One region of the Paenibacillus sp. FSL E2-0201 genome, then DNA from elsewhere that is predicted to be linked to it. Evidence: predicted binding sites of a transcription regulator. Region 1 holds the regulator's gene; each other region holds the start of a gene.

Region 1 (8,269 bases):
GGGTGTGCGCAGACTAATGCAGGAAGGGCGGGCTCATGCCGTCAAAATGGAAGGCGGTCTCGAAATTTGTGAGACAGTCGCTGCAGTTGTAGCTGCGGGAGTCCCTGTGCTTGGGCATATTGGACTTACACCACAATCGGTAAATATGATTGGGGGCTACCGTATTCAAGGTAAGGACGCCAAAGACGCAAAACGCCTGATGGATGAGGCCAAGGCGCTTGAAGCAGCCGGTGCATTTGCAGTCGTACTGGAGCTGGTGACAGAAGAAGTCGCACAAGCGATTTCTGAGGCACTGAGCATTCCGACCATTGGGATTGGTGCAGGCCGTTATTGTGACGGTCAGGTATTGGTTTTCCATGATTTGCTGCGGTATGCCTCACCCTATCGTGAGAAACGTTTTGTCAAAACCTATGCGGATGTGGGTAATGTAATTCGTGAGGGGATTAGCCAATATGTGCAAGAAGTGAAGGATCGCTCGTTCCCAGATGAAGGCCATGTTTTTAAGGCAGATGAAACCGTTCTGGAATCTTTATACGGCGGTGCCGGAAAGGATGGGGAATAAGATGAGAGTTGTCAGAAGCATTGAGCAGCTGCGCGAAGCTTTGGAGTATATGAGACAAGGTGGGCATACCCCGATTGGTTTTGTTCCAACCATGGGATATCTTCACGAAGGACATGCCAGTCTGCTTCGGCGGGCAGGAGAAATGAGCAACACGGTGGTTATGAGCATATTTGTGAACCCGCTGCAGTTTGGACCGAATGAGGATTATGATTCCTATCCGCGCGATGAAGATCGTGATTTGGAGCTGGCGGAACGCGAAGGGGTCGATATTGTATTTATCCCCAGCGTGGAAGAAATGTATCCGCAGCCTACCCGGACTACAGTCTCAGTATCTGAGCTTACTACTCGACTTTGCGGAGCTTCGCGCCCAGGGCATTTTAATGGCGTAACTACGGTTGTGAATAAACTATTTAATATCGTGCAGCCGGATTATGCTTTCTTTGGACTAAAGGATGCCCAGCAAGTAGCAGTGCTCCGCCGAATGGTATCCGATTTGAATATGAATGTTGAAATTGTACCTTGCCCTATCATTCGTGAAGGGGATGGACTTGCGCTTAGCTCACGAAACGTATTCTTATCTTCGGAGGAACGTAGTCAGGCATTAGTGCTATCTCGTTCCTTACGTGAAGCACGTCAGTCCATTGAAGAAGGAAAAGTAAGAACCGTTGCTGAAGTGCGGGAATTGTTGACATCGGTTATTTCCAGCTCTCCTTTGGCGGTCATTGATTATGCGGAAATACTGACATTCCCTAATCTGGAAAGTTTAGACCACGAAGCTTTAATAACGGATGTAGAAGGGGAAATTATTATAGCGCTTGCTGTGAAGTTTGGCAGAACACGCTTAATTGACAATAATGTATTTATTCCAAAGGAGGTTGCCGCTCTTGTTTAGACATATGATGAAATCCAAAATTCACCGCGCTACGGTGACAGAAGCGAACTTGAATTATGTGGGTAGTATTACCATTGATGAGAACTTAATGGAAGCGGCAGATATTCTTGAAAATGAAAAAGTACAGATCGTGGATAACAATAATGGTTCACGGTTAGAAACGTATGTTATTCCTGGACCTCGCGGAAGTGGTGTGATCTGTCTGAATGGTGCAGCCGCCCGTCTTGTTCAACCAGGAGACACAGTAATTATTATTTCATATGCGATGTTGTCTTCGGAAGAACTGGAGTCGCATAAGCCAACAGTGGTATTCGTGGATGAGAACAACAGACCCGTCAAGCTGGCTGATCATGAATTGCATGCTACAATCGCTTAAATAATGGACTTACGCCATGTAATGAATGGCAGGGATGAAAGACCCCGTTCTCGCAGAAAATGAAGTCAGGCAAGCTGAACTGATTTCATCTTCAGTAAAGGGGGATAGCCCATGTTTCAACATTTGTTTGCTGAAATGAACAAGGTGCTTCAGGAGATCGTTACAGATTACCCTACAGCGGAGGGTGCCCGCCGGAATGAGCTTTTATGCAATTATAATATGCTGCACCGACTAAGCGATAAAGTAATGGATGAATGGCTGGCCTTTGCAGAGAAGCTAAGTCACTTTCGTGAAAGTGTAGATTTTACGACTGTGGCTGAAGAGGACATGCCAGAGCAGGAAGCACCCGAGCTCTGCATGGATACTTTTGTTAGAGGCCAGGGGTATTATAAGCTGCTGATGTATGGAAAATGTATTGAGCAGTTTAAGGAAGTTATTGCGCAATATCCGGATAGTTTGGCTGCTCGCTTATATTTAGCCATCTCTTACCTTCAGGAAGGGAATGGGGAAGCAGCGTGGAGTCATTTGAACCATATGCTCGGTTTGATACGGGAAACCAAGCTGAAAGCAATGGTTTATAATGCTTTAGGCTGCATCCGGGCTTCACAGGAACGCTTCAATGAAGCGCAGGAGCTGTTTGGCCTCTCATTGCAGCTTGACCCTGCACTTCCTGAACCAACGGTTAATTTGGAGGTTTGCCGCCGCCGTGGAGGAAAGCTTCATTTCGGAAATCAGCTTGTTTCATTATTGTAAATTATTACGTTTACGGTTTATTATTCCGCATTTTCATTCAAGCGATGCATCCCCTGAACCAGTGGTGTGCATCGCCTTTTTTCGCAACTTCTGTTATGCTGATTAAGAGTCTCAATTGAAAGGGAATAGAATTATAATGAAATTTGCCGTGCTTGATTTTGAAACAACGGGAACCCAATCCGTGGGTGAAATTATCCAGGTTGGCCTTGCAATTATAGAAGAAGACCGGTCCATCTCCCGGGTATATGGTTCCTACGTCAAGCCCGGAACGCCGATACCTCCTTTTATAACTGGTCTGACGGGGATTACCGACGATGATGTAAAGGATGCGCCTGAGCTGGATGAGATGATGATGGAGCTTGTTCCACTCTTGGATGATGTTGTGCTTGTAGGGCATAATGTCGCATTTGACTTCCATTTTTTGCAAAATGCTTTAGACAGATGTGGGTATTTACCATTTCAAGGGCGGATTTTAGATACGATTGATTTTCTAAAAATCTGCTTTCCTTCCCTAACATCCTATCAACTAGGGTCAGTTAGTGCACATTTTGGAGTGACACATGATCGTCCGCATCAGGCAGATAGTGATGCACTGGCGACAGCTCTTGTGCTGTTGAAATGTCTGGAGGAGCTTTATAGTTTACCGTTACTCACCATCCAGCGACTATGTGAGCTGTTTACCGAAGAGGATAGTGATTTAGGTTGGTATTTTGATGGTCTGCTGCGTGAGCGGGAAGCGGAGACGCTTCAACCCGAAGGTGATCTGACTTTCTATCGTCAATTAGCGCTTGCAGTAGGGGATTGGAATGAACTAGCTCCACCTCGCGACGAGCATGCTGAGAATCCGCTACAGAATTTATCATTTACAGATTATATGGATGAAGTAACGAAACGGCTTAAAGACACTTTGCCACAGTATGAAAGCCGAGAAGCTCAGGATATTATGATCAATGAGGTGATAACGGCACTTGCCGAAGACAAACATCTATTGATCGAAGCAGGGACAGGAACCGGCAAATCGCTTGGTTATTTGTTGCCTGCCATATACCAAAGTGTTCGTACTAATGAGAAAGTTATGGTCAGCACTCATACCATTAATCTGCAGGATCAATTGCGTGAGCGTGATATTCCTTTGTTAACGCAGGTAGTTCCGTTTCCATTTAAAGCTGCGATTTTTAAAGGCAGAGGGCATTATTTGTGTCTTCGTAAGTTTGAACATAAAATTAATAAAAAAGACTTTATAAGTCCAAGGGAAGATGCACTTACTGCGGCTCAGATGATCGTTTGGTTGACACAAAGTGAATCAGGGGATGACGAAGAGCTCAATTTAAGCGGTCGTGGCGGAGATTTCTGGGAGACGGTAGCAAGCGATACCGATTCTTGTCTCGGTCGCTCCTGTCCTTGGTTCCGCAAGTGTTATTACCATCGGGCAAAACATGAAGCGGGTATTGCTGACGTGGTTATTACGAACCACTCTAAGCTTTTCGCAGATGTTAAGGCTGGGCACCAGCTACTCCCGGCTTATGAACATCTTGTTATTGATGAGGCCCACCATCTGGAGGACGTGGCTGGCAAGCATTTAGGTATGCATATGAAGCATTTCACGGTGGCTCACACGCTGTCCCGATTATACAAGGATAGTCGTAACGGCCAACTCCCAACGCTTCGTCAAATGCTTCAGTCATCAGGCAGTGAGGAAGCTTCTGAATGGAGCGGAGTTATCGATAGAATCTATCCAGATCTGCTTACTGTAAAAGAAACCTGGGATCTACTTAGTGACAAGCTATTTAGCCTCTTGCCGGAACGTAGCGATGCAGCGGCGGGAGAAGCTGGACAGCTAGTCATGCGGTTACTTCCTACCCGTAAACCGAAAGATTGGGATGAATTGGTTGCTTTGGAGAATACTATGAATCTGACATTGAGCGAAATTATCCGTAAGGGTGATAAAATGCTTAATGAGATGCGTGATCAAGAAGGTCAATCTTCTTCAGATAGTTTAGTAACCGATATTAGCGGCTTATTTAAGGATTTAGCTTCTATACGTGAGCAAGTACGGTTTTTTATGGGATTAAACGACGAGAATGTAGTATATTGGCTGGAGGCGAATGGAAATTATCGCAGCAAATCGCTACAGCTATATGCCGTCCCTGTTGATGTTAGTACCCAGCTTAAAGAGCTGTTCTTCGACAAAAAGAAAAGTATTGTGTTAACTTCGGCGACGCTTTCTGTCGATAAATCGTTCCAGTTTATGATTGATAATCTCGGACTTAATGAAGCTGCGGAAGAGGGGCGTCTAATGACATCTCTCCTTCCTTCTCCCTTTAAGTATCGGGAGCAGGCACTATTAGTAATTCCACGGGATTTCCCTAGTGTGAAGGGCAGTGTGGGTGATGCCCGATTTGTCGATACGCTCGTACAGTCACTAGCAGAAGCGGCTATTACGACACGCGGACGGATGCTTGTTCTGTTTACTTCTTACAAGATGCTGCGCCAAGTTTACGATCCTCTGAAAGAGGCTCTAGCCTCACAAGAAATCACGGTGCTAGGTCAAGGCGTGGAAGGTGGAAGCCGCAGTAAGCTGATTCGACGCTTTCAGGACAGTGCTGCTTCAGTTCTGCTTGGAACTAGCAGCTTCTGGGAGGGAGTAGATATTCCGGGTGAGGCATTGACATGCCTGGCCATCGTGAGGCTTCCATTTCAACCGCCTAATCACCCTCTAGCGGAAGCGAAGTCTGAGTTATTACAAGCCCAGAAGAAGAATCCGTTTATGAAATTGTCGGTGCCTCAGGCAGTTATCCGCTTCAAGCAAGGATTTGGAAGACTGGTACGGACAGCGCAGGATCGGGGTATTGTTATAGTGTATGACACTAGGGTTATCGAATCTCATTATGGGAAGTATTTCCTTTATTCGTTGCCTGGCCCGAAAATGGAACATATGCTTACGGATCAAATGGTTCCTCGTATAGCAGAGTGGTTGGAAGACGGAGGCGTTTCTTAAGAAGGACATCTTCTGTTTAATTAATCACTCCACAATGAAGGGCGGTATAAGAGAATACCGCTCTTCATTGAGACGAGGTACAGAAATTTTAATTGGATTCAAACAGAATAGTACTTAAATTAGGAGGTAAATTATGAAATCGGATAAAATATCAGAAGCCGTTGTTCGCAGACTTCCTGTATACTTACGTTTCTTGAATGATCTCCAGAAACGTGAAATATTAACCGTTTCCTCGCAAGAATTAGGACAAAAACTTGATCTGAATCCCGCTCAAATCCGTAAAGATTTAGCGTATTTTGGAGACTTCGGTAGAAAAGGTATCGGGTATGACGTAACTTATCTTATTGAGAAAATCCGTCATATTTTGAAGCTGGACCAACAGCTGAATGTGGCATTAGTAGGTGCCGGTAACCTTGGACATGCATTATCTAATTATAATGCTTATCTGAAGGATACTATGAAGATTACCGCTATATTTGACTCTTATGCACCTAAGGTAGGGCGGAAAATCAACTCTCTTACGGTTCAACCCATGGAGGAGCTAGGTCAGACAGTTCGTGAGCAAGGCATTCGAATTGGGATTATTACAGTACCTGACTCAGAAGCGCAGAATGTAGCAGATATTCTTATTGAATCTGGCATTGAGGCGATTTTGAATTTTGCACCAGTGATTCTAAAAACACCACCGAATATCCGGGTTCATGCAGCCGATTTTACAACGGATTTGCAAAGCCTTGCTTATTATTTGAAAGACGGAAAGGAAGAAAGCGGAAATGAAGAGTAGTAAAACGATTATCAAAGGCGGGCGTTTTCTTATTCCGGGAACGGATGAGCCTGTTCTTAGTGGATATATGACTATTGAAGATGATTTGATCACTTACATAGGAAAAGAAGAGCCTCTGATGGAAGAAGGTGTGCAAGTTGTTGATGGCAGTCGTCTGTTGTTTATGCCTGGTCTGGTAAACACACACGGCCATGCTGCAATGTCATTGCTTCGTGGTTATGGAGATGATTTGGCGCTTCAAGTGTGGCTTCAGGAAAAAATGTGGCCGATGGAAGAGAAGTTCACCGGAGAAGATGTATACTGGGGAACCTCCTTGTCTGTTCTGGAAATGCTGAAAGGTGGCACTACAACCTTCCTGGATATGTATGATCATATGGATCGAGTAGCTGAGGTGGTCGAATTATCAGGCATCCGTTCCGTATTGATGAGAGGCGTAATCGGTCTTTGTCCAGAGGAAGTACAGAATCACAAGCTTGCGGAAGCGATTTCTTTTGCACGGAACTGGCATGGAAAGGCTGACGGTAGAATTACAACGATGATCTCGCCACACGCTCCATATACTTGCCCACCGGATTTCTTTGTTAAGTTTGTACAGGCGGCGCATGATTTGGATTTACCGATGCATACACATATGTCCGAAACGAATCGCGAAGTGGAGCAGAATGTAGTGGATTACGGCCTGCGGCCTGTAGCGCATTTAGAGAAGCTTGGAATGTTCACACGTCCGTCTATTGTTGCTCATGGCGTTCATTTGAATGATGAAGAGATCGAGATTCTGGCTCGTCATAATGTAGGTGTATCTCATAACCCGGGAAGTAATCTAAAACTGGCTAGTGGAGTTGCTCGTGTTACGGATCTTCTAAAGGCCGGTGTGAAGGTGTCGCTGGGTACAGATGGCGCGGCAAGTAATAATAACTTGGATATGTTTGAAGAGATGCGTCTTGCAGCACTTATCCATAAAGGTGTAAGTGGTGATCCTACGGCTGTACCGGCTCCGGAAGCTCTGAGTATGGCTACAGAGTATGGCGCGAAGTCTATCTTTTTAAATGATGTGGGCAGGCTCGCTGTAGGCATGAAAGCTGACTTTATCGCGATTGATATAGACCAGCCGCATTTACTACCGCACACAGATTTGCTGTCTCATGCTGTATACTCTGCCAGTGCCAAGGATGTTGAGCATGTATGGGTGAATGGTAAACAGGTTGTAAAACATGGACAATGTGTAACGTTAGATGAGGAAGCTATCCGTCGTAAGGCGCAAGAATCCTTTGAGGGGCTGCTCAAGCGCTAGTCTAAGATGATAAGAATTAACTGTAAGGCTGTGACTTTCTGCGTTTGCAAAAGTTACGGCCTTTTCTGTAAATATAAGAATTTATATGAATGAATATGAAACTTTGGATAAACACACGGGTGTGTTATATAATCAAAAAAGATATATTACTAGAAAGGGAGCTGCACCTTGAAGAAAAGGAAAAAATGGATCCTCCTGGGGTCAGTTCTGATTCTGCTCCTTCTGTTTGGACTTATCCAGTTCTATGCCTATATTATGAAAGATCAATGGAACGAGCGAGATATTGCTAAGGATATCGCCAAAACCAGCGCTGGTCTGACAGAGGTAACTAAAGCACAGAAATCCGTGTGGGATGAAAATGCAGTGTACTGGGTCTTAACAGGGAAGAATCAATCCGGGACCGAGTTGATGGTATGGGTACGCTTTACTGTAGACGGGAAGTTTGCAGAAGGCAACGACGCAGTATATGCTGAGGAACTGAGTAAAGGGACCTCTGAAGCGAAAATACGCAGCATAATTAAAGCTGATCTTCCGGACATTAGTATCGAGCGGTTGTTGCCGGGGGTATATAACGGAGAGTATGCATGGCAGCTTTTTTATAAACAAAGCGGTC
Region 2 (8,269 bases), 1.0 Mb from region 1:
TTCTATAACTGGACTTTACGGAGCATCCTATGTGAACACCTATCGGGATGAAGTTCTTGCTTTTGTCGGCATCGACAGCAGCGTTCCCAATCAACCTGGTATGGATGTCAAATTGCCTATAAAATCGATGCAGTTTCTCAAAAAATCAGGTCTAATGAGAGTGGTCCAAAAAGTGAGCGGAGATCCGTATGAATCGCTTGCATTCGATGAGCATACCAAAGAACAGATGCGTTTGATTTCGAATCAAGTTGCGGTCAATCCAACGTTGATGAATGAATTGAGCCACCTCGGTTCCAATTTCAAAAATGGAGAAAAACTCACAATTCCAAATGACTTGCCTTTGCTTCTCTTTGTTCAATCGAATAATGAGCACAATAAACAGTGGATTCCGCTTCATGAGGAGCAAGTCAAACAATCCGCACAGGGAAAAATGATCCCGATGGAAGGTTCACATTACTTGCATCATACAAAATACAAAGAAATCGCCGAAGCATTCAAAGAATACATGAAGCAGATCCAATAGAATGGTTGATAACTAAACTGCGGAGCCGAACTTGGTTCCGTGGTTTCTTTATTTTGATATTAAAATACGATATTTAAACCTTATTCCTGGGACATTGGAGTTTGGTATACATAGAGACAAATCTTGGTCATCTCATCAATGGATTTTGCAAAGTCGGATTGTATCCATTTGAGGAGAACATTATAGAGAGCTCCCGCTTTAAAGTATATACGATATACATTCTCTTCGCTTTTGTCCTGAGCAGTAGAGAGCATCATTTCATTCAAGCAATCCAGAATCACATGATCAAACTTCGCGCTTTGAAGAGCTTTGTAGATGCTACGCTGCTGAAAAATAACTTCAAAAAGCACTTTGATAAATTTTTGAGGTTCTTTGGCTTTGCCTGTTAATTCATTGGTGTAAGGCAAGAGTTTTTGATTAATTTCAAAAATAAGCGAATCGACCAAATCCACCAGGATCTCTTGCTTGGAGGAATAGTTATTGTAATAAGCCGTTCGAGAGACCCCTGCGCGCTTCACAATATCGGTGATGGTGATTTTGTTAAAAGGCTGTTCCTGGATCAAGTAGACTAATGCCGTGCAGATGGCCTCTCTTGTCAAACGGTTGGTTTCTTTATTGGACTGATGCTGAGAGGTATTTGGACTGTATAATTCATGATTTGAGATGACATTTCTCCTCCGTTTGTACATTCTGGTGTTCGCTTCATTGTTTTTCATGAGTCTTTTCAATATGCTAAAAACATAAGGCATTACAAATGTAATGTCAAAATAGTAGTTAGATGAAATGGGAGGGCGTCATGTTAGAAAACTTATATAGACGATTGTCAGCGGTGCTGCTTTTGACCTTAGCACTCTGTGCTACGGTATTTATTGGCAAAGAGACGGTAATCTCGATAGTTACCATTATCTTTTTATTAGCAGAATTAGGCATCTCTTTTTTGCTTTTAAAAAAGCGTGAGAAGTTACATGTGGTATTCATTAGTGTGGTGGCGGCGGAAGGGTTGTTTTTACTAACAGAGGAATTTTGGCTGCTTGCGCTTTCTATCCTGCTGCTGATCGTAGCGGGCATATGGAGAGGACTGTTTTGGCAAAAGGAGAGTAGAAGAGTCACTGCGTTTCTAGTGGTTCGAAAAGTGTTATTTAGCATCGCAGCTCTTATCGTCACTGTACTTTGGGGTATTGGAATCTATGCAAAACCTATTACAAAGCCTGTGGCATTAGCAACGAATGCGGCAGTGACGATCGATGAACATACATTGGATTCTGCAGCAGTGATGCTGAAGGATATTGAGGTAATGAATTCTTTTGGAAGCCGTACAACCGGCTCTGAGGGTCACAATCAATTCATTGCATGGCTGGAGCAACAGGTAACGGATATGGGGTTGAATGTTTATCGTGATCGTTATACTTTTGACCGATGGGAAGAAAAGAGCAGTTCTTTAATGATTGATCAGCATGAAATTCATGTTTCTTCAGCTTTCCCCTATTCCGGGGAGACTGACGAAAAGGGCGTAACAGGGGAACTGGTGTATACGAAGCGTGGTGAATATGACCAGGCCAGCGGGAAAATTGCTGTCATTGAAATTGAGAATTTTAGAAATTTTCCAAGTGGGATCGTAATGAACATGCGGGATTCATCCCCAATGGAAAGCCAAATTGCCCCAAATGAAGGCGATCTAGTTCTCACTACAGCTTTAAAAGAAGTTAAATTGGAGCAAGCGAAGGAAATGGGCGTAAAAGCAGTTGTTCTAGTCTGGAAAGGGGTATCCGACGATAAGGTTGAAAAGCAATATGTGCCTTTTACCACCGATTATGCTGGAATCCCTGCGATCTGGGTTAATGAAACGGATGGGCAGAAGGTGATCAGCGCAGCGCAGGAGCATAAAGAAGGTACGGTTATTTTAGAAGCAGAAATACAAAAAAATGCTCCAACAGAATCCTTTTATGTAAAAATTAACGGTAAAAATAAAGACGAAGCGATAATCGTAAATACGCATACGGATGGGATAAATGTAGTGGAGGAGAATGGTGCTGTGGGCATGCTGTCCATGATTCGTTACTTGCAGCAGGAGCAGCCGGAACGTACGATGATTTTCGCTTTTGTGACAGGGCATTTTAGATTGCCGGATTTCAAAGGGTCTTCTCAGGCGACTTCCACTTGGATGGAGGGACATCGAGAGCTCTGGGATGGCAAGAAAGACCATTTAACAGCTGTAGCTGGAATTACGGTTGAACATTTAGGCAGCATGGAGTGGAAGGACGATAATACGGGTCACTATAGCTCTACTGGACAAATAAGTACAGAATATACTTATGCGGGCAATGAAATGATGGCAGCCATTTGGCTGAAGGCTATTGAAAAGACCGATGGCACACGTACTGTATTATTGCGCGGACATAACAAGTTTGAGTTTGGAGAGAGTCAGCCTTTATTTGAAGCCGGTATACCTGTAATTGGCTTCATTCCAATGCCCGATTATCTACTAGTGAATAGTGAAAACAGAGAGATGGATAAGTTTGATGAAAAGCTAATGCATACGCAAGTTGTATCGTTACTGAAAGCGGTCAAGCTAGTGGACGCAACGGAGACGACTAAGCTAGGGAAGTCGGACGGGTATTCTTTTTTCTATGGCCGAACTAAATGAAGGAAGTTGACTGCATCATAAGTCGTAAAACTAAAAGTAAAGGAGAGAAAACTACATGTTGATCAAAAATGTTGAGGACCTTGTATTAGAAGAGTTTACAACTTGCTTTAACGAAGCCTTCTCCGATTATGTCATTCCATTTCAAGTTTCTTCGGAGCAATTAGCTGATAAGTTTGCAGGTGCGGGAGTGAATTATCAGTTGTCGTTCGGTGCTTTTGATCAAGATAAGCAGGTTGCATTTGTTATGCATGGCATCGGTGAACATAACGGCAAAAGAACTGCATTTAATACCGGTACAGGAGTCGTTCCTTTATATAGAGGGAGACGGCTAGTCGAACAAATTTATCGTCATGCTATTCCCATTTTTAAAAAACATCATATTCAAAAATGCTTGCTTGAAGTGATCCAAACCAATGATAAAGCTATAAAAGCGTATACCGCCATAGGATTTCAAATTCATAGAGAATTGGTTTGTTTCAAGGGGCATATTGATGTAACCCTTCCGGACGATCTTAGTTTTACTTCCATTGCTTCGGTTCGCCTGGAAGATTTCGATTGGACATCGGTACATTCTTACTGGAATTCGGAACCATCTTGGGAACAATCTGTTCATGCAATTTTACGAAACCCGCATTTATACGATGTGGTCACGATAAGGGAAGAGAATAAGATTTGTGGATACGCGGTAATAAAATCGGCCAACGGAGCAGTTCTGCAGTTCGGTGTTTTGCGAGAAAAAAGAAACCGAGGATTTGGACGTTCCTTATTTCATTGGATCGGAAAGAGATACCCAACCATTACCGTCAATAATGTAGACAAAAGAGATAGAAATTCTATACGTTTCCTTCAAGGAGTTGGTCTCGACATATATATTGAGCAATACGAAATGGAGAAAGATTTGTCATAACGAAGATGATATAGCGATGCCTTTGGTAAGTAATACGATATTTAATTCAAAAACACTGATGATTTGAGTCAGTGTTTTTTATATTGAAAAAGGGGGTATATATTACGGATTAGGATGAGGAAATATCGTTTTTCTTTAACATCGAATTAGGAGGAGACTTGTGACATCACATATACACTAATGAATCAATAGCTCCTTCGGGTGATTTTTGTGTTATTCACTGAGTTGTTAGAAAGATTTGTCCCTTTCTTGAACGTTTAAGGTTTAAGAGCTTTCTGTGATTGAATTACTTGCATTTTAAGATAAGATGTTTTTAATCATTAGGTCACGTTATTAATTTGACTGCTCAGTATCAGGTAAATCAGGCTCGTCAACTCTTGCTTTGTGAAATTTTTCTCTTTTTACATAGCAAAGAACGAGGAAAGTCATACTAAAACGAACAGCCAACGATGTCACTGAGCCCGGCTAAACCTGATATTGAATGCAGCCCAAGAGTAAGCCGGCCTAATCATAAGCATCAACTTATCACGAAAAATGAACAGAGTTTGAAGGGAGCAGTAAAGAATGGCAATTGATACGGTGCTATGGAGCAGGCTGGTGACAGGCTTGACTCTCGGGTTCCACGTTATTTTTGCGACGATTGGCGTCGGTATACCGCTAATGATCGCTATAGCAGAGTTCATCGGGATCCGAAAGAAAGATCCCCATTATACACTTATGGCGAAGAGGTGGTCTCGCGGATTTGTCATTTCTGTAGCGGTTGGTGTCGTGACCGGTACAGCGATTTCACTACAACTGGCACTGGTGTGGCCGAATTTTATGAAACTGGCTGGGAATGTTATCGCTCTTCCGTTATTCATGGAAGTGTTTGCGTTCTTTTTTGAAGCCATCTTCTTGGGCATTTATTTGTATACGTGGGATCGGTTCAAAAATCCGTATATCCATTGGCTGCTGACGATTCCTATTGTCGCCGGGGCAGGCATGTCTGCCGTCTTCATTACGACGGTGAACGGATTCATGAACCAGCCTGGAGGCTTTGTCATGGAAGCAGGCCAATTCACAGCGATTGACCCAGTGCAAGCGATGCTGAATACGGCGACGTTCTCCAAGGTGTTCCATGTATTAAGCTCGGCCTATTTGACAGGAGCTGCCTTGTTAGCCGGTATTGCAGCCTTTGCGATGCTGAGAAAAGGGGTATCCGCATACCACAAAAAATCCTTGAATCTCATGATGGCGGTTGTTTTACTGTTCGGCTTGCTGAACACGTTAGCTGGAGATGTGTCCGCCAAGTTTTTGGCCGAGCATCAGCCGGAGAAGCTTGCAGCGGCAGAGTGGCATTTTGAGACGGGTAGCGGTGTGGATTTGGTTTTAATGGGATGGCTGAATGCAGAGCATGAAGTTCTAGGAGCTCTTCATTTGCCGAAGGTGCTCAGCTTTCTGGCCTTTGGAGACTTTAATGCAGAGGTAACGGGGCTGGAGGAATTCCCCAAGGATGAATGGCCACCGCTTCTCGTTCATTATCTGTTTGATTTAATGGCCGGAATCGGATTTGCTCTGCTCGCGATAGCAGTTCTATATTTCCTGTTTGTGTTCTGGAAAAAGCGCAATGCGCTTAACAAGTGGATGCTTAGCATCATCGCACTGATCGCACCGCTCGCTTTTCTAGCTGTAGAGCTAGGCTGGTTTTATGCAGAGGTTGGGCGACAGCCGTGGATTATCCGTGGATATATGCGTGTAGAGGAGGCTGCCACGACTTCACCGAATGTAAGAATTATATTCTTCGCCTTATTGCTCTTGTACATCGTACTCGGCAGTATGTGTGTAATCGTGTTAAGACGCTTGTTCAACAATAATCCGGCAGAAGTTGAGATGGAGAAATGGATGAAGGAACATCCTAATCAATCTACGGAAAAGGGGGGCACTGAATGATGAGTTACGAAATAATTGGCATCTCGGTGCTCTGGTTGTTCTTGTACGGCTATTTAATTATAGCTTCCATTGATTTCGGTGCAGGATTCTTCGCCTTTTATGCTCGTTTGACTAAGCAGGATCATCTCATTAATCGTCTGATTTCCCGTTATTTATCACCCGTTTGGGAGATCACAAATGTATTTTTTATCTTTTTCTACATTGGCATCGTCGGATTTTTTCCGGACACGGCCTATTATTATGGCTCCGCGCTGCTAGTTCCGGGAAGTATTGCAGTTATTCTTCTTGCGATTCGCGGTTCGTTCTATGCTTTTGAAAATTATGGTTCCAAGAAAAACATAGTCTATCTTTTTTTGTACGGAGCTACAGGCCTGCTTATTCCGGCTTCGTTGTCAGTGGCGCTAACTTTGTCTGAAGGCGGCTTTATTGTGAAGCAGGCTGAGTCAGTTTCTCTGGATTACTGGGCGCTGTTTACCAATCCGTTATCGTGGAGCATCGTTGGACTGGCAATCGTGTCCGTTTTGTTCATAAGCGGCTCATTTCTGACTTTTTACGCATCTCGTGCAGAGGATCATTCCGCGTTGAAGCTGATGCGGAACTACGCCCTGTTTTGGAGCACACCGACGATAATTCTCGCACTGACAGCATTTATCTATTTGGGCCAACACAATGAACGGCATTTTCAAAATATGATGGATTTATGGTGGTTGCTGGCACTTTCCGTTGCTTTCTTCATGATCGCGATGTGGCTGTTATATAACGGACGCCGTTACGGATTAGCTTTCATATGCATCATGTTGCAATTTTTCTGTGCTTTTTTCGCGTATGGGATTGGGCAATACCCTTATATTCTTGATCCGTATATCACGATTCAGAGCAGTGCAACTTCACCAGCAATGGGCTTGGCGTTAGTTGTTGTATTTATCGGCGGTCTATGCCTGTTGATCCCATCCCTTATTCTGGTCTTCAAACTCTTCCTGTTTGATGCGGATTATGTAAAAGGGAAAAAATAAAACTGATTAATCCATTACGGCATGTTTGAGGTTTCTCTACAAGCCTATATATAAAGGAGGTGTGATCTGTGAAGAGGAAATCCAGTCTGATTTCTCAGCAAATGTCTTCACAAAGGAAAAATATGACCCTCCTCGCGGTCATTTCGCTTGCGCTAGGTACAGCTATTGTGAGTCAGGCAGGGCTGCTTGCTGAAGCAGTCCAAAGGATTTTTGTGGAGAGAGCTTCATTTTCATCGGTTATCCTGTTGCTTGGCATACTTCTGACTGTTATGGCTGTACGCACACTGTTGTCGTACGCAAACGGTAAAGTTGGTTTGCACATGGCTGCCACTGCCAAGACGAATATGCGAGCGGCTGTGCTGAAAAACTTGACCCACTCTTCCATGCCGTCAACCCTTCGTGGACAGACCGGAGGGAAGGTCAGTATTGCTCTGGATGCTGTGGATGAGGCTGATAGTTATTTCAGTCAGTACATGCCGCGGATGATGGAAGCTGCTATCATCCCGATTCTAATTTTGGTCGTTACTTTTATCCAACATGCTAACACAGGTTTCATTCTATTGTTTACAGCTCCATTCATCCCGCTGTTCATGATTTTGGTAGGGCTCAAAACGAAGAACAAATCTGAAGAAAAATATGCACAACTTGCTGAGTTTTCGGGGACGTTTCTGGATTCTCTTCAAGGGCTGGTGACGTTAAAAATATTTGGACGGGCACACAGTCAGCAACAGAAAATTGAACACAGTAGTCTGAGTTACCGTGATGCCACGATGGGTATTTTGAAGATTGCGTTTACGAACACCTTCATGCTGGAATCGATCGTGATGCTAAGCATCGGCATTGTAGCTCTCGAATTGGCTATCCAGTTGCTTGTTTTCAAAACTATGACATTCCACACCGCTTTTTTCGTTTTGCTGCTCGTTCCCGAGTTTTACAACCTGTTAAAGAATACGGGAACGGCCTTTCACAGTGGCCGAACAAGTATGGGGGCAGTACGTAAGGTGGAACAGATGCTTGAAGAAACGGCAGGGGAGAGCATGGACGCGAAAGGCAATGAAGGAACATTAACCTTCCAGGGAAACGACGAGAACGTCAACATGGGTAGGGTCGACAAGATAAGCAAATTGGAGCTTGCCCATACCAATGATCTTTCAGTTCCGCCATCCATGGAAATTGACCATCTCAGGTTTCAGTATGCACCAGATTCATTCGAGCTTAAGACGGGTCAGATCCAGTTTAATCCGGGAGAACAC
Region 3 (8,269 bases), 3.1 Mb from region 1:
ATAAACATGTTTAAATCAACATAATTATTCTAGCATTGTGGTATATTGATGTCAAACATGTATCGTAGGGAGATTGCAAATGCGAATTTTAAAATATGCTCTATTGGGTCTGATAGAAAAAGAAGAAATAAGTGGATACGACATTTCAAATCAGTTTAAGCGGGAGATTGGTGAGTTCTGGAGCGCTAAACATAGTCAAATTTATCCAGAACTTAAAAGGCTGACAGCGGAGGGGCTGATCGAATACCGTACCCTTATCACAGGAATTAAACTAGAGAAAAAAGTTTACTGCATTACGCAAAAAGGCAAGCAAGAATTACTTGATTGGCTAACACAACCTAAAACACTACCAGAGACAGAAAAAGATGAATTTATGTTAATGATGTATTTTTCAGCTGCGATTTCTATGGAGGAGAGAAAGCGACTACTACAGGACCAAATTACAAAGAGAATTGCAAAATTAGAGATATTATTGAGCAATCAGAACTCGCTGGAGTTAGCAAATGATAATTTTAAGTCGCCTGATTCTTGGCAATTTGGACATTATCTGGTTTTAAGCAGGGCTATTAGTCGAGAACAAAGTTATGTTAAATGGCTTGAAGATACACTCCAGCTATTAGTCTAATACTGAGTGCTCATATAGTCGTCTTAAAGAACTCTCCGGGATTTTTAACAAAATACGTCGTCATCAGTAGGGTACGCCGTCTTGGTCTTGGTTACCTTACGGAGCTGTCGGTGGAACCCTTCGACGCTGTTCGTAGTGTAGACGAGCTTACGAATCTACGCAGGAAAGTCAAAGTACGTCGTGAGCTCCAACCAGTTGCCTTCCCACGAGCGAACGACGAGGGGATACTTCTTCTCCCACGTCTCCCGAATAGACGAGAAAGCCACTACCACTTCCTCCAGTGTGTGGGCCTGGTACACGGGTTAGAGGGCAGTCATAACGGCCAACGCGTCCTTTTTCGCGACATATTTGATTGTGTTACGGAGCAGATGGATGACGCACGACTGCATGCGCGTCATGGGAAAGACCTTTGCACCGCTTCGGAGAAAGTAATAAAAAAGCAAATAAATTCGAGTTAAAAAAACAATTGAACAACCAGGTTAAAAGTAAGAGATGTGGGGAACGACGTAGAAGAAGAAATAGGGGAATTGCCTGAAAAACCGAGAAAGAGCACTTTATTTAAAAGTGTCTATTTCTCGGTTATGGTTTATTGATCCATTATTTTAATTAGTTAGGTTGTTCTTCCATCGCTCTAATGGATTCATCCACCTTTACCATCATGGAACATTCGACTCTTTTGCGGAAGACGTCACAGCTGAAGTCATAGTTTCCGACCAGAGAACCCGTCGCGTGCAGTGCATTGGCAGGACAACCACCGCTGCAGTAGAGTTTAGCCCAGCAGTCCTTGCATTCCGGCTTCGAGTAGCAGTTGCTCTCTTTGAATTGACATTGCAGCTCAGGCTTTGTGATGCCATCCCAGAGGTTCCCCATGCTATACTCTTCATCCCCTACGAACTGGTGGCAAGGAAAAAGCTCTCCCCAAGGGGTGACGGCAAGATATTCGGTTCCTGACCCACAGCCAGTGATTCTCTTCTGGATGCAAGGCCCTTCTGAGAGGTCAAGCATGTAGTGATAAAAGGTAAACCCCTTGCCTTCTTCGCCGCGACCGATCATTTCCTTGGCGAGAATTTCGTACTGGTTGTATATCTCCGGCAGGTCCTCCTCGGTAAGCGCATAGGGCTCCTTTGGATCACAGATGACTGGTTCCATAGAGATTTTGTCAAAACCAAGGTCTGCGATATGAAATATATCGTTGGTGAAATCGACATTGTTACGAGTGTAAGTTCCCCGTACATAGTACTCTTGGTCTCCGCGCTTACGAACGAATTCCTGGAACTTCGGAAGAATATGATCATAGCTGCCTTTTCCGTTAATCGTTTGGCGAAGCCGGTCATGAACCTCTTTTCTTCCATCCAGGCTTAATACGACATTGTACATTTCCTGATTTAAAAACTCGGTGACCTCATCGTTCAGCAGCATCCCGTTCGTCGTGAAGGTGAAGCGGAACTTCTTTTTGTATTCTTGTTCTTTGCTTCTTGCATAAGCTACGATCTGTTTAACAACTTTCCAGGCCAAAAGCGGTTCCCCGCCGAAAAAGTCAATGTCCAGGTTTCGATGATGACCTGAGTTTTCAAGCAGATAATCGATAGCTTTTTGTCCAACCTCATAGCTCATGATTGCCCTATCTCCGTTGTATTTCCCTTGGCTAGCGAAGCAATAGTCGCATGACAAATTACAGGTATGCGCAACATTGAGGCAGAGTGCCTTAACATAAGTTTTTCGTTTTTTTAAATCGAGCGAGAGGTTCTCATACTCATCTTTTGTAAAGAGCTGTCCATCATTTTTAAGTTCCTCGATATCCGCGATGGTTTCTCGAATGTCGCTCTCGGAAATGCTGGAATCATCTTTATATTTATCCAACAGCGTTGTCACGATTTTTTCGGGGGAAGTTTTCTCATAATCCGCTATAATTTCATATGCTAGGTCATCAACAACATGCACCGAGCCACTATAGGTATCGAGCACGATATTGTATCCATTTAGTTTATATTGATGAATCATACTTACTAATCAAGCTCCTTTTGCACACAAGTAGAAACGGCTTTGCCATCCTTTAGGGATAGTATCCATTTCTTAAAAATAGCCGCCCATCAGCAGAGCAATGGGCGGTAACATTCCGAATCCTATCTGTTCATTGCATTTTCACACTTCTGGTTTGCTACGCCGCAGGAAGTTTTACAAGCGGACTGGCAAGATGTCTGGCATGCGCCGCATCCGCCGTGTTTTGCGGTATCCATCAGTTTGCGGGTGCTCAGTGTTACGATTCTTTTCACGATAAATAACTCCTTCTGTAATTTCTTGTGATCACTTTCACTTAATTTCCATGGAACATCGTAGCAACCTCACATAAGTACGTCTATGATTCCCGTCACCTAGCAGAGCAGAGAGGGGTTAAACATAAGCATCAACGTTAATTTCCGTGCATTCTTTCATGCTTGTGATCGTAGGATGCCGTAGCGGGAACCAGAGTCAGAGCAATGCTAAAAAAGTGACCAAAGAAACAAAAAAGAGACGGCAATGATGCCCTCTCTTTAACAACGATTTTTTCTCATACTTGTCCGTAAAGTCCAATAAATATAAGGATCTCATAACACTGTATCCTTCCTTACCAGTAGAGCGACACTCTCCGATTCCATATGCACCATATGCGAACATCCCTCTCAATATCATGGCTATTGTTATGGCGGGAAGAAGTCGCGTAGAATTAGGGATTTTTGTAGGGAGTGTTTCTTGAATATTCAATGAAGTTATTTATATTTATAATGTACTACGCCTTAGTTCATAAAAATATTGCACAATTGGATGCTTTAACTTCATCTTCTCACTCATGTTTAAAATTCGCTTTTTCCCAACTCGTCTGTCCACTATAGCTAAAATATTCAATAAGATATCATTGCTTTCTAAGCTCTCCTCTATGGAAATAGATAAATACTTAGTAGCTATAACAATAAAGTTCGATTTACTTAATGATGTCTGTGCTGACAAAAGCTCCTTTGCAACTTCTGATATTTTTCTGCTTCTTGCAATGACTATTAGCCGATCCTCCGGGATGATCCCCTTACTATCTTTTCTAACCGCTTCAATGTCTTCATGGTTAATAGGAATTTGGAGATCTGAATCATTCTTAATCTCCTGCTCCGTCTGATACCATCTAATTGAGCTAGTTCTATCATTCATTTTGAGTACGTTCTTTTTATCTACCGAAATATAACAATCCCCTGATTTATCAGGTAAATAACGATAACTGCTTGCGCGATATTCAACCCTGCCGTATAACGCAGGACAGAGAAAACTCTCCAGTTGTTGCTTCAATTTGCTCCAGGACATGTATCCTCCTATGTTTTATGTTATAAATACCTGTTGAGGCAGTCGTTCTATTATACAATACATAATACAATCCCACTAAAACCTTAATAATATCTTGATATTCCGTCTTATCATCACCTCTGTACATAGAAACAAGCCGATTAGGTATAGACCCCGTGGTCTGGCACCTAATCGGCTTGTTATGTTACGACTCAAACGTTTTCACTTCGTTTATTAGTCTTACTCGGACAGATAATTCGATAACCGGTACAGGAAGTTTCAGCGCAGGTCGTATTGCTGCTTGGATGGATTATTTCTCCATTACTTATCGTGACCTTTACCCGGGTTTTCTTTTGAGTATTCAAAGGTCACTTTTACAGGCTCGCTCATATAGCCAGTCGATAGATACGCCTCATTGGTTCCCTTTAAATTACCCGTAAGTTTGAATGTGAATTGGAAGCTTCCCGCGACTGTACTCTTCGTCTCATCTTCGAGTTGAACCTTGCCTTTCGGATCAAGCACCTTCAACTTCACATTTGTAAGGACGCCATTCATCAGCAATCCATCAATCGTTACTTTTTTCGCTTCCTCGTCAACCTTTACTTGTATGCCCTCTATGCCCTTCACGTCTACAGCGCCCGAGAGGTTATAGACACCAAACTCGTAGATGGAATATCCGTAATCGGTTGCTCTTTTTATGCCTTGTAACTTCATGTATCTTGCCTTGACCGGGTTGAACTGAATCGTTTCTTTGCCATCATGCGCGGTAATAATTCCGTCATTTGGCATGACATTGATCCAGTTCTGCTTATCGTTCGACACAAGAAGTTTGTATTTATCGGCACGAGCATATTCCCAATCGATTCGAACCGTATCCATTTCCTTCACTTCATCGAGATCGACCAGGAACCAAGTATTGTCCACGTATTCGCTCGCCCATCTTGAAGCAGGGAATCCATCGACGGCTTTAGCCGGTGCATAATTCGCATTATTGCCTTCGGTCGACGAAGCTTCTACCGTTTTATTCTGCGCCAAATTGCCTATTAGGTAATAGACGCTTTCCTTCAGCGTATTGTACGCCTCATCTTTTATCGTACCCGCCTTCTTGAATTCATCCAGCTTTGCGTTAAAGCCTTGGAGATATTTGGTGACTTGCGCTGCATCGTTCCCTTCATAGCGCATCATCATTTCCAAATAGTTGTTCAAAGAACGCACCGTTGCAGAATTCGTAAATTGCTTCGCTTTTTCGAAGCGGTCGACTAGCGCTTTCATACCAGATGCACTCGTCGTTGCTTCGATAACATATGACTTTGTCACCATACGCCCCGCGGTAACGGTAATGTTAAGCTCATGTTTGCCAAGCTTGCCAAGCTTGCCTGCAAGCGGAATAACAGTACCCGCTGTATAAGGCTTGCCGTCATACGTCGCCGTCACTTTCGTCAGACCATCATCCGTTCTAAGCTTCCATGTAAAGGATACGGATTCTGAATCGGGCAGCTTCAACCCGCTCTGGAACGGATTGCCGTTCATCTGCACGTCTACCTCGGAAGGCGGAGCCTCATTGACCTGATACGTTCCTTTAACAAATTGATACAGCCAGTCGTAAAGAACGCGTGTCGCTGGATCTTTACTTACCGCGGTGTTATAGACTGCATTGTTGCCTTGATAATACGATTTGAAGCCATCCTTCATGAGCCCTGTCTTCGCACCACTGTTCAAGTAATCGATATACCGCTCGCGGAACACGCCGTCCGTCAGCATCCGATCATCGAACTCGAGTTCATTGGACATGCCATACTGCTTCGCCAGATTCGCAGAATCCTCCAAGCGCTCGATATCCGTCGGCTCGAAGAAGTAGTTCGGTTGGATCGTCACCGCATCGAAGCCAACATCCTTCCACATGAACGCTTTATAAGCGAAGAAGTGCGGAATCCAGAAGAACTTCAGGTCCTTGCCGCTAATTTGCATATCATGCAGGGTACTGCTCACCGAACGGATCAGATCCGGTCCGGATTGGCTTGTGCTGATTTGCTCTTCGAACCAGTACATACCTACAAGCTCGAGGTTAGCGTAACCTTTTGCTTCCCATCTCGATTTGACTTGCTGCAGCCACCATTGAACTGCTTTTTCACGGTTCGCAAGGGCTTTCTCTTTGCCAACGGAATCATTGAAGTTCAGCGATTCTCCACCTTGTTCAACAGCTCCGAAATTAGTGATCGATTCACCTGGATCCGGAATCATGAGGACAACCTTTTCCTTCACGCCAGACTCGTTCAGCGCATCGGATACTTCCTTAGCCGCTTCGTTTAACGCATCCATATCGCCGCCTACCGCAAAGGTTTTATCCAGATACCATTTCCAATCTTCCATATAAGCCCGCCCGCCGAAATCACGACCTGGATTTGGAGAGTTAATGCCAAGATACAGGACGCCGTCGAAGAGTCGATCCTTAATCTTGCCGTCCTTATCGACATAACTAATATTTGGAATGATCCGTTCTTTCGTCCAGATGCCTAAGTCATTCGCATATTGCCCGTTATACAAAAGTCCAAGATGCTCGATACCCGCTGTCGCCTCGCCTGCCGCCAAGAATTTCGGCGTAAGCGTTGGAACAGTTACAGCTCCGGCAACTTTGCCGTCTTCACCGAGGATTTCAATCTCATCCACGAAGGTCATTGCACGCGTATGCATTGTGAATGTCACTTTCACATAGCGAGCATGGGCGATCTTCGCATCTGGGCCGATCGCTTTAATGCCGTCCTTGCTGCCGTCCCACACATAGGTCTCCGTGTATTTTCCGTCATTCCACAGCTTCTGCGTGGCATTGTCTTTGAGCAGTCCCCAGTTCACCTTGTCATCGGAGACGTACATCGATACCGTGAGTGGCACGAGTACATTGTTCGTTGGCCAATCTTCGAGGAAATTGGCTTTAATACCCGTGATGGATTTCTTCGCCCCCAAATCAAACACAACTTCGCGTGTCTTACCCAAATGATGTCCAACCCATGCTACGTCGGATCTATTGCTTGCCCCATATATACCATCCGTAAGTGTGTTGCCTTCATCCGGATAGGAAACTTCCGGCTCTTGCGACCACTCATAAGATAAGCCCGCTGCAAGATTGTGATATACCGCCCCATACACTGACGCAATAACACCCTCCGTACCCGCTCCCGGTAGGTCTGATGGATTCGTCACCTCGACCGGATCGGCTTCGCCCGGCGGGTTCGCTGGTGTCTGTTCCTCTGTCTGTGTAGGCGACAGCGCCTCTTCCGCTTGCGCGATCGGCATCATGGTTACGATCATGATCGCAACCATGACGAGAGCTAACCATTGTCTACTCCTCTTCATATCGTACTAACTCCCTTCTGATTTTTGAGTCAAGAAACATCAATCTCCTAAATGGTATGTGCTTCCATTTCAGCTTACCTCGATGCTCCTTCCTCCCTTCCGAGATTCCGACACGTCATAGAAGCTTATAACATATGTCAATGTCCTTAAAGTAACATTATGAAAAGTGGCCTTTCTTTCAAATAGATAATTAATGACATTGGGTATACACTTGTTGACATGCAGGCCATCACGTCGAGTTTTTATAGGTATAAAGATAGCGCTTACCTCTTTAGGTCCTACCTATTTTCTATTAATGTCCTCAAAGCAATCCTCCAAATAAAAAACGCAACCCCCTCGAGGTTGCGTCGTGTTTATATATGGTGGCGCCTAATTGCTGTGGCGTTCTACTAAATTGATGCCCTATCCATAACCGATCGGATGCTTTTTATACTCTAAGGGGCTTGAGCCGACTCTATTTTTGAACACACGACTAAAATAGTACTGGCTCTTATACCCTACCTTCACGGCCAGATCCCCGATTTTGATATTCGGCATTACGTCATCCAGAATCTCCTTCGCCTTCGATATCCGAAGCTCGGTGACATAGTCAAGGAATGAAGCACCGATTTCTTGCTTCATACGCTTGCTAAGATAGGTTTGATTGATATGAAATAGCGATGCTACTCGAGTAATAGACAGCTCCGGATCCTGATAATGACTGTCAATATACTCGATCACTTTTTGGATAAGCACTGTTCCATCCCCTGTATACCCGGGAAGCCCCAGCTCCTTATCCACCCTGCTTTCATGTGAATGCAAAGGATATTTTACCTGAAGATGCTCATCGATCCGATGAAGCAGCTTATTCAGATCACTCTTCGGCACAGGTTTCAATACATAATCGAATGCTTGCAGTTGCACGGCTTGACGCGCATATTCAAAGTTATCGTAGCCGCTGATGATTACAACTAGAACCGACGGGCAGCGTTCGCGCAATATATTTAT
Region 4 (8,269 bases), 270 kb from region 1:
AAATCAAGACGCTCATACTTACGCTCCATAAGAGCGCCCATTCCCATCGAATCTTGTGTGCCAAAACGGCAGAACTGCGAGCCCACACAAGTCTTAACCGTACGAAGAGATTTGGCATAACCGTAACCTGAAGGCATATCCAGCTCTTCCCATACCTTAGGTAAATCCTCTTTTTTCACACCGATCAGATCCAGGCGTTGCCCGCCAGTCACCTTCACAACTTTCACATCATATTTAAGCGAGACATCGGCGATTTTCTTCAGATCCTCTGGTGTTGTTACCCCGCCGTACATGCGTGGTATTACAGTGTAGGTTCCATCCTTTTGAATATTGGCACCCATTCTTTCATTTACAAATCGGGATTCTTTCTCATCTTGATGAGTATCAGGGTTGATCATCCCTAGATAATAGTTAATCGCCGGACGACACTTGGAGCAGCCTTCCTCTTGTTTCCAACCGAGTACATTCATGACCTCTTTTGTTGTTTTAAGACCTTTAGCTGTGATTTCAGCAACAATCTCATCACGGCTAAGCGTTGTACAGCCACAAATACCTTGCTTGGCAGCTTGCTGGAAACTGTCACCCAAGACAAATTGCAGGATTTGTTCTACTACGGGTTTGCAACCCCCACAAGAGCGAGTAGCGCCAGTGCAAGCTTTAATCTCATCCACAGTAGTAAAACCATGTTCGGTGACGGCATCTACGATCGCTTTTTTAGTTACACCGTTACAACCGCAGACAATTTCTTCGTCCGCCATCGTCTCTACGGAAGCACCCTTCTTAGCTCCCCCACCGCAGCATCCCGTTCCCATGACCTCTGTATAAATTTCATCGGTCATTACCGCGCCTTGTTTTACTAACTTTTGCAGATTCGCGGACTCCGTCACATCACCGAACAAGACCGCACCGACAATTACATTATTTTTGAGCAAAATTTTCTTATAGGTTCTCTTCCATTCATCTTTGCTTGAGATCACCGTGTGTTCAGGAGAATCCAAAAACTCACCTGCAGAAAATACATCCACCCCAGATATTTTAAGCTTCGTGGAAACAATGGAACCTTCATAAGGCTTCGTTTCACTACCACATAAATGTTTAGCTAGAACCATGCCTTGCTCAAATAGCGGGGCCACCAGTCCGTAACACACTCCACGATGCTCGGCACATTCGCCGATGGAATATACGTTCTGCATGGAGGTTTGCAGATAATCATCCACTACGATCCCACGATTTACGGAGATTCCGCTTTCTTTTGCCAACGTTACATTCGGTTTAATTCCGACGGCCATTACCACAAAATCTGCAGCAAGCGTACTGTCATCACTGAACCGCAATCCACTTACTCTCTGTTCCCCGGTCAATTCTACCGTTTGTTTGCCCATAGCAAATTTCACACCTTGACGCTCTAGCTCAGCTTGCAGCATCGAGGAGGCATTCCGATCAAGCTGGCGCTCCATCAGGTCTTCCATTAAATGAACTACAGTAACGTCCATACCTAGGTTCACAAGACCTTTTGCTGCTTCCAGCCCAAGCAATCCCCCGCCGATTACAGCCGCTTTACTATATTGTTTGGCCGCTGCCAGCATCGCATCACAGTCGGAAATATCTCGAAACCCAACCACGCCCTCTTTATCACTGCCAGGCACAGGTAAAATAAAAGAATTCGAGCCTGTCGCAATAATTACTTTGTCGTATGGCACTGACAACCCGTTATCTGCAACAACTTGTTTGGACTCTTCATCAATTCGTGTCACTGTAGTACCCGTGTGCAGGGTAATATTATTGTCTTCATACCAATTCCAGTCGTTTAGGATGATATCATTAAGGGTTTTGCTACCTTCAAGAACATAAGACAACATGATCCGATTGTAATTGGGATGAGGTTCACTTCCAAAGACCGTGATGTCATAAGCTCCACCCAGCTTCAAAATCTGCTCTATCGTACCTATGCCCGCCATACCGTTGCCTACTAACACTAAATTTTCTCTCTTCGCTGTCATGGTTAGGTGCCTCCTCAAGCTTATGAGTACATGCTCAATTTCTCTTCTACATATTGGAATTATACGGTTCAAATTCAAGTCGTCATTGTGATTGCGGTCACTTTAATTGTGAATGTTTTCACACTTTAGTTCGCTAATGATTGTTAGGTATTTTCAAACATAAAAAGCCAGACCAACGATTCTGAAGAACCGTTAATCTGGCTTTGATGTACTATTTTTAGCGTAAAGTTAATAGAATCTCTAAGACATCATGAGGCATAAGCTTCATATCCATCCCATTATCGAGCAGTAGCTTTCCGTTCACCTTCAGCTTCCAGACTTCATTACTTAGCGGGGTATAATCATTAACAGAAAGCACGCTTCTACTACCATCATCCATCTGCACCATACCGCAGCTCTTTAGCAATTCTCTTACAGTTAAATCCTCTTTAAATAACATAATATATGAATGCTGCAAATCTACTTCTACACTTCCGCCGTTCAAAGTCAGCATTACAGTTTGAAGTGGTTCTTGATGGTCCTTAGATTTCGCTGTGAAGACTAGCTGTGAATCATATCCTACAACATTATTCCAATCCGCTTTCCCAATGATTTGACCGTCCATCTGAAGCTCCCAAACCATTCCCGACTCTAGTGAAAAATCCTTTACCGAAAGAATACTTGAGTTATCCTCAGCAAATGTGGCAATATTACTACCTTTCAGTAACTCCATTATTGATATTCCATTTCTGTAGCTCCCACTGAGTGACCTGTCCGATGGTTTGGTAAGCAGTTCTTGATCACCAATCTTAATCGATATCATCGGCCCCTCAGATCCTGCTGCACCATTATTATCATTACTATTAGCATCAGTCTGAGTGGAGCATCCATTTATTATGAATACGATGATTAAGCCTAGCATCAACTTCCACAAATTTCGCGTGGGCATCCTGGCACCGCCTTATCCCGCCTAATGACCCTATAGCGTCTCAGGCTTGTAAAGTTATGTATACTATCTATTTAAGAATAACTTAAACAAGCCTTGTTCTCAAATAAGTAAAAATTCTAGATTCCCTAGAATAGAGTTCTTCTCGAAAATTATATAAACATAGAATTCCTCTATATAGATTATTTTTCTACGCAATACATAATTTTTACATCCCTAGAACAAAAACCGCACACTTGCAGGCTTCCCTTCTTTTGCTCATTCGGCGACATTTCGTTCTCCGCGTTTAAGCATCCTTCCACAACTGGCCAACCTGCCTTCAATTAATCTTAACCATATTTTTCAGGATCATTTCATCTACCTTTTTCAACGGAGGTATCCTCATTGCTTTGCATTGTATAATTTCCCAATAAAAAAAGCCCCCTAAGGGACTCTTTAGAGCTCTATTCGTCTTCACTGGTATCTAGGGAACAATATATTATTCTCCAGATGTACATGTTCAAAAGTCATACTCTCCAGCTCTTCCAGCCGAGCATATGTTAATCGATAGGTCGTACAAGCATGCGCCGGTGGAGTGAAATCATCTGTAACACTACGTATTTTTCTCAAAATATCGCCCGCACCATCATGCTCATTCTCCAGCTCAGACAATGACTCGCGGATTGCTGTCAAGCCTTCTTCAGTAGGATTAGCATCGTACGTCAACAGCTTAGGAAACTCATCTTCTTCTTCTTTAGCCGTATGCGTAAGTAGTTCTTCCTTTAGTGTGTTAAACAAGTCATATAACTCAGCCAGATGAGGAGAATCGCCACCATGCACTCGATACACCTTAGTTACATTTTGGCTAATGAGGGGTAGCTCTTCACGGAGATAACGGTGATGTTTGTTTATGATATGGTCAATTAACTCTTCAGAAGGTGCAGTATTCCAAGCGATTTCCTCTCCGGGTACTGGATACTCTTCGAACAGCTTGTTAAGATCACTGATGATTAGCTCTTGATCCAGACCACGTTCAGCCGCCGCTTCAGCAAGAGGTTTAGCTCCACCGCAACAGAAATCAATCCGTTTTGCCTTGAAATAATCTGCTGCTTTAGGGAACTGCAATACAATATCTCTAACTAGCGCATCTGGGGTAAACCCAGCTTGTACCGATTGTGCTTGCTTCGAATCCGAAATACTATCATTAAGTTGTTTAGTTTCCATTATAGCTCCTCCTTGGGTTATGGGATTAGGTTTTGAATAAATCTTATCCACTTCTTCACCTTAACCCTGAAAGGAACTTTGACTTGTGATTGTACGCACGGAAATTGTATCTTATTTTTGAACGAAATTGGAGATTAATGCACATGCAAAATAAACGCAAAAAAAGCACCTTTACCTACAAAGGTGCTTGTTCAACTCTCTTTATTGCACATAAGCCTGCATATACGTCCGCTGTCCCTTTGAATCCTTCAAATAAGGTCCCAACCCGGCAAAACGCGAGTGATCCATATAGACACCGGTCATCCATCTTCCTTCCGTCAAGCCCCCATTCCATTTAAGGACAAGATCAGGCGCGGAAATCCATTCCTGAAAGACTCGGATATTCTGATCTTTGTATTCTTTACATGGCTTAGACCGCTCAATAAGGTGAAACTCATTAAGATATGTTGGAACGAAATAAGAGGATATCGTATGCAAATCATCATCGTCAAAAAAAGGCTCATCGCCTAAAAAGGGCTTGAATAATACGGTGTTCTCGTACATGGACCAAATTACTGCTTGCAGCACCATGCTCTGGCGAATGCCGTTATGAAACTTATATTGTCGCTCTTGATTCACCGCATTTTCCTCTTCGAGAGGTTCCGTCGACTCCAGACAGTGCCGTTCACAGCCAATACATTTCCAGCCGGTCGGACTCTGAATCCATTTTTGAAAAATAGTTCCGCTATCATTGTTCCCTTTGTAGAGTGAAGAGATAATGCTGTAAGGCACGCCAATCCACGCATCCCATAAGGAATCAGGAAGATGGCTATGCAGCATGAACAACGTCTTGTCATAGATGAGCTGTACTTTGATAGAAGCATTCTCTAGCTCAGCAACATCCTTTTTTCCATACGTTATTTCCCGGGAAAACAGGGTCGTCTTCGTCTTCATCTCCCTCGCCTCCTAATAGTTTTGCTATGCCTGTACTCCAGCTGAGTAGTTTTGAGCAAAAACCAAATACGCGAGCGCTTCCATTCAAGGATCATACAATGTTTTTCTATTATATTACAATTATTTTTAAACTGTGCAAGTTTTTTTCAAGCATAAAGGATTGGAACAAAACTGTCACTGTCTAATATTTAGAAATTGAAAAGCCCTTTTTCCACCATTTCGGAAAAAGGGCCACAACATTACTGTGAATTTTAGTCTACCCAGCTCTCAGCCCAAGACTGAATTTGCTGCATAACAGGCTGCAATGCACGGCCTTTATCTGTTAATTCATACTCAATACGTACGGGTGTCTCTGGGTATACATGCCTAACCAGGATACCCTCACCTTCCAAATCCTTCATCCGCTCGGACAGCATCTTATCGCTCATTGAAGGAATGAGGCCGGAGATATCTTTAAACCGCTTCGGTCCACTCATCAATGTCTGAATAATAAGTCCATTCCAACGTTTGCCTAAGAAAGAGAAGGCTGTTTCAAATCTGGGACACATCGCAAATTGATGTTCTTCCATTGTTCTCACCTCTCACTAGCGAAACTTACTATTAGTTAGTATATATAATATTAACACATTTTAACCTTGATGAACATCGTTTACCAAAAAAAGTTCATCTGACTCTATTATTATATCCCCAATGTCAATCCCCCACAGGTCCTTTAGATCCCCGCCCGGCAATCGCTTCGGTTACGATTTGTGCCAAGTCGTCATTTCCAAATAACGAAAGCACACCCAGGACTGTATCATCAGAAATGTCCCCTGCTTCCTCCGCAGAAACCGTGAGGGAAAGCGCATGACGCAAAGCTTCATTCCCTTCTTGCTGCGGATAGGCCTGCAAATAAAGCGCATGCGGATCGAGGCCTTGATTGACGCACCACTGAGCAAAGACAAGGATCATCATCTCTTCTTCGCGCTTATAGCTTTCGATGATCTGTTCCTCCACTAATTTACGGTTATCCTCCATATATTCTTCTCCTTTCTCGAAGACCTCATTCAGCAAGCTGTGCCGCCAGCATATGACTAGGCAGTACCGCTGAAGCAGCAATGCTGCATTGCTCCGGTGTATTTATATTGCTAAGAAAATCGTTCACCACTCCACTAAAACCTCTTCTATCCAGCACAGTATCCCAGCTTCCAAAGCTTTGAATTTGCGGCTTGGCATCCTTTTTATAAAGAACAGCCTTGTCCAGATCCACCACTTCCACTGATCTGCCATATCCATGTAGCTCAAGCTTCTCCACATCCACGCCAGCTTCACGAATCATACTGTACATCCCTACTGCGCCATGTTTCCAGCTGAGCATTCCAGATGCCTGTAGAAGACGACCTGCTTCATTAGATTGAAGATGATTACGAAGCCGTTCATAATGATCTCCACACAACCACAACAGCAAATCAAGCATATGGATCAAATCATCATGCACAGTTTCGCGGCTGGTACCCGTCTGTAGCTTCGTTCGATGTTTTATCGCACTACAATGGCTAATCCCACCGACTTCCTCAAGCCATTGCTTAGCGGTAACATACATAGGGGCAAAACGGCGATTAAAGCCCACTCCTAGCAAAAGCCCTTTATCTTGTGCTAACTCCGCCATCCTTCTGGACTCTTCAAAATCATAAGACAGCGGCTTATCTACATATACCGAAATCCCATGTTCGAGACATTTTGTTACTATATCATAATGTGTAGTCGTTGGGCTATGTACAAATACTGCATCCAGATCCCAAGAAAACAGCTCATCCAGATTCGTCGTACCTTTAGGAAAACGGTAAGTTTGAACGGCCTGCTCCACCGTTGTCGGTGAATGACTAAGAACACCAACTACCTCCGCATGTTCATGCTGAGAGAGCAATGGCAAATATACTTTGCGGGCGATATTGCCGATTCCTATTATGGCGACTCTTTTACGTTCAGATGCAATCATTGATCTTCCCCCTCTCAATACTTCAATAACTCGTTCATTCTCTCTTTGTTCTCTACAAATGCTATTATACCTGCTTCTCATTCTCTGACAATTGATCTTTACTTCAATATTCACTTCTTTTCCCTTATGATGAGATGAATGAGTGGAAGAAGGGGCATATTATCTATGAAGAAATGGTTCTCGATTATTCTTTATGTTTCGGCCACAATCCTTGCGTTTATCTACAGATATGACATCCTGAGCTGGATGAAAGAGGATCATAATCTTTTCAGTTCCATAGGGATTGCAACTTTACTGGCTTTGTTTCCAGTTGTACCTTACAAAGCTGTCATCGGGTTCTTCGGTTATGCTTACGGGAGTTTAGCGGGTGCTATAATCTGCTGGCTGGCTACAAATCTTGCTGCGGCAATCCTTTTTGGCGTTGTAAAATACTTATTTCAAAGCCAGGCAAGAGCTTACTTAGCCTCCATACCCGCGCTCGAAAAGTTCACAGCCGGCATAGAACGACGGCCTTTCGCTTCAATTGTCCTTGCTCGTCTCGTGCCGATCATTCCCCAAACAGCGGTCAACATCTACGCCGGAGCCGCTGGTCTGCCTTTTTGGAGCTATATTGCAGCTTCTGGCATAGGAAAAATACCGGGGATTGCCTTATACGCCTTTCTCGGAGATCATCTGCTGCAGAATCCCGGAAGTGCAATTACAGCCATCATTGTGTATGCCGCAGTACTGATTATTGCTGGACTGAGTTTGCGTCCCCGCTCTCAAGAAGTGAAGAATCATCGTTAGTGAAGAACTATTTGCTCGCAAACTGGCAGGCAGTTAGTATTTGCTTTATAATTAAATTGTGATCTATTTAATTGCATTATGTGAAATGGAGGGATATCAATGAGTGAACATCAGACTAACCATATAAATACCAAGACAGAAAAAGCAACCTTTGCAGGCGGATGCTTCTGGTGCATGGTCTCGCCGTTCGAAGAATTGCCAGGTATCATTAGTGTCGTCTCTGGCTATACCGGCGGTCATACTGTAAACCCGACCTATGAAGAGGTTTGTTCGGAAACGACAGGACATGTTGAAGCTGTACAAATTACGTTCAACCCAGATATTTTCCCTTATAGCAAGTTACTTGAGCTGTTCTGGCAGCAAATTGACCCTACCGACGCAGGTGGACAATTCCATGATCGCGGGACTTCTTACGGAACAGCGATCTTTACCTATTCGGAGGAA

Evidence for each region. The regulator Rex, encoded in region 1, represses fermentation and respiration genes when NADH is low (regulators of the CRP and FNR family bind a similar motif). The targets are predictions, from matches to a motif close to TTGTGAAATATTTCACAA.
Region 2: the regulator Rex is predicted to act here: its motif matches at 4,457-4,474, upstream of NSU15_RS15495 (cytochrome ubiquinol oxidase subunit I).
Region 3: the regulator Rex is predicted to act here: its motif matches at 2,924-2,941, upstream of scfA (six-cysteine ranthipeptide SCIFF).
Region 4: the regulator Rex is predicted to act here: its motif matches at 2,107-2,124, upstream of nirB (nitrite reductase large subunit NirB).

The regions. Positions count from the first base shown of each region.
Region 1 is NZ_CP150154.1:4,469,078-4,477,346, reverse strand. It holds gene panB (3-methyl-2-oxobutanoate hydroxymethyltransferase) at 1-562, shown strand, start outside; gene panC (pantoate--beta-alanine ligase) at 564-1,454, shown strand; gene panD (aspartate 1-decarboxylase) at 1,447-1,830, shown strand; gene NSU15_RS20345 (hypothetical protein) at 1,942-2,583, shown strand; gene dinG (ATP-dependent DNA helicase DinG) at 2,720-5,581, shown strand; gene NSU15_RS20335 (redox-sensing transcriptional repressor Rex) at 5,715-6,365, shown strand; gene NSU15_RS20330 (amidohydrolase) at 6,355-7,656, shown strand; gene NSU15_RS20325 (DUF5590 domain-containing protein) at 7,825-8,269, shown strand, end outside.
Region 2 is NZ_CP150154.1:3,448,675-3,456,943, forward strand. It holds gene NSU15_RS15475 (alpha/beta hydrolase) at 1-523, shown strand, start outside; gene NSU15_RS15480 (TetR/AcrR family transcriptional regulator) at 604-1,212, opposite strand; gene NSU15_RS15485 (hypothetical protein) at 1,320-3,167, shown strand; gene NSU15_RS15490 (GNAT family N-acetyltransferase) at 3,223-4,074, shown strand; gene NSU15_RS15495 (cytochrome ubiquinol oxidase subunit I) at 4,639-6,003, shown strand; gene NSU15_RS15500 (cytochrome d ubiquinol oxidase subunit II) at 6,000-7,016, shown strand; gene cydD (thiol reductant ABC exporter subunit CydD) at 7,085-8,269, shown strand, end outside.
Region 3 is NZ_CP150154.1:747,837-756,105, reverse strand. It holds gene NSU15_RS03390 (PadR family transcriptional regulator) at 80-625, shown strand; gene scfB (thioether cross-link-forming SCIFF peptide maturase) at 1,232-2,626, opposite strand; gene scfA (six-cysteine ranthipeptide SCIFF) at 2,749-2,898, opposite strand; gene NSU15_RS03375 (hypothetical protein) at 3,383-3,952, opposite strand; gene NSU15_RS03370 (DUF4855 domain-containing protein) at 4,253-7,282, opposite strand; gene NSU15_RS03365 (response regulator) at 7,685-8,269, opposite strand, start outside.
Region 4 is NZ_CP150154.1:4,737,626-4,745,894, forward strand. It holds gene nirB (nitrite reductase large subunit NirB) at 1-2,000, opposite strand, end outside; gene NSU15_RS21605 (hypothetical protein) at 2,218-2,928, opposite strand; gene ric (iron-sulfur cluster repair di-iron protein) at 3,379-4,128, opposite strand; gene NSU15_RS21615 (hypothetical protein) at 4,330-5,061, opposite strand; gene NSU15_RS21620 (helix-turn-helix domain-containing protein) at 5,313-5,630, opposite strand; gene NSU15_RS21625 (hypothetical protein) at 5,755-6,078, opposite strand; gene NSU15_RS21630 (Gfo/Idh/MocA family oxidoreductase) at 6,104-7,039, opposite strand; gene NSU15_RS21635 (VTT domain-containing protein) at 7,205-7,825, shown strand; gene msrA (peptide-methionine (S)-S-oxide reductase MsrA) at 7,925-8,269, shown strand, end outside.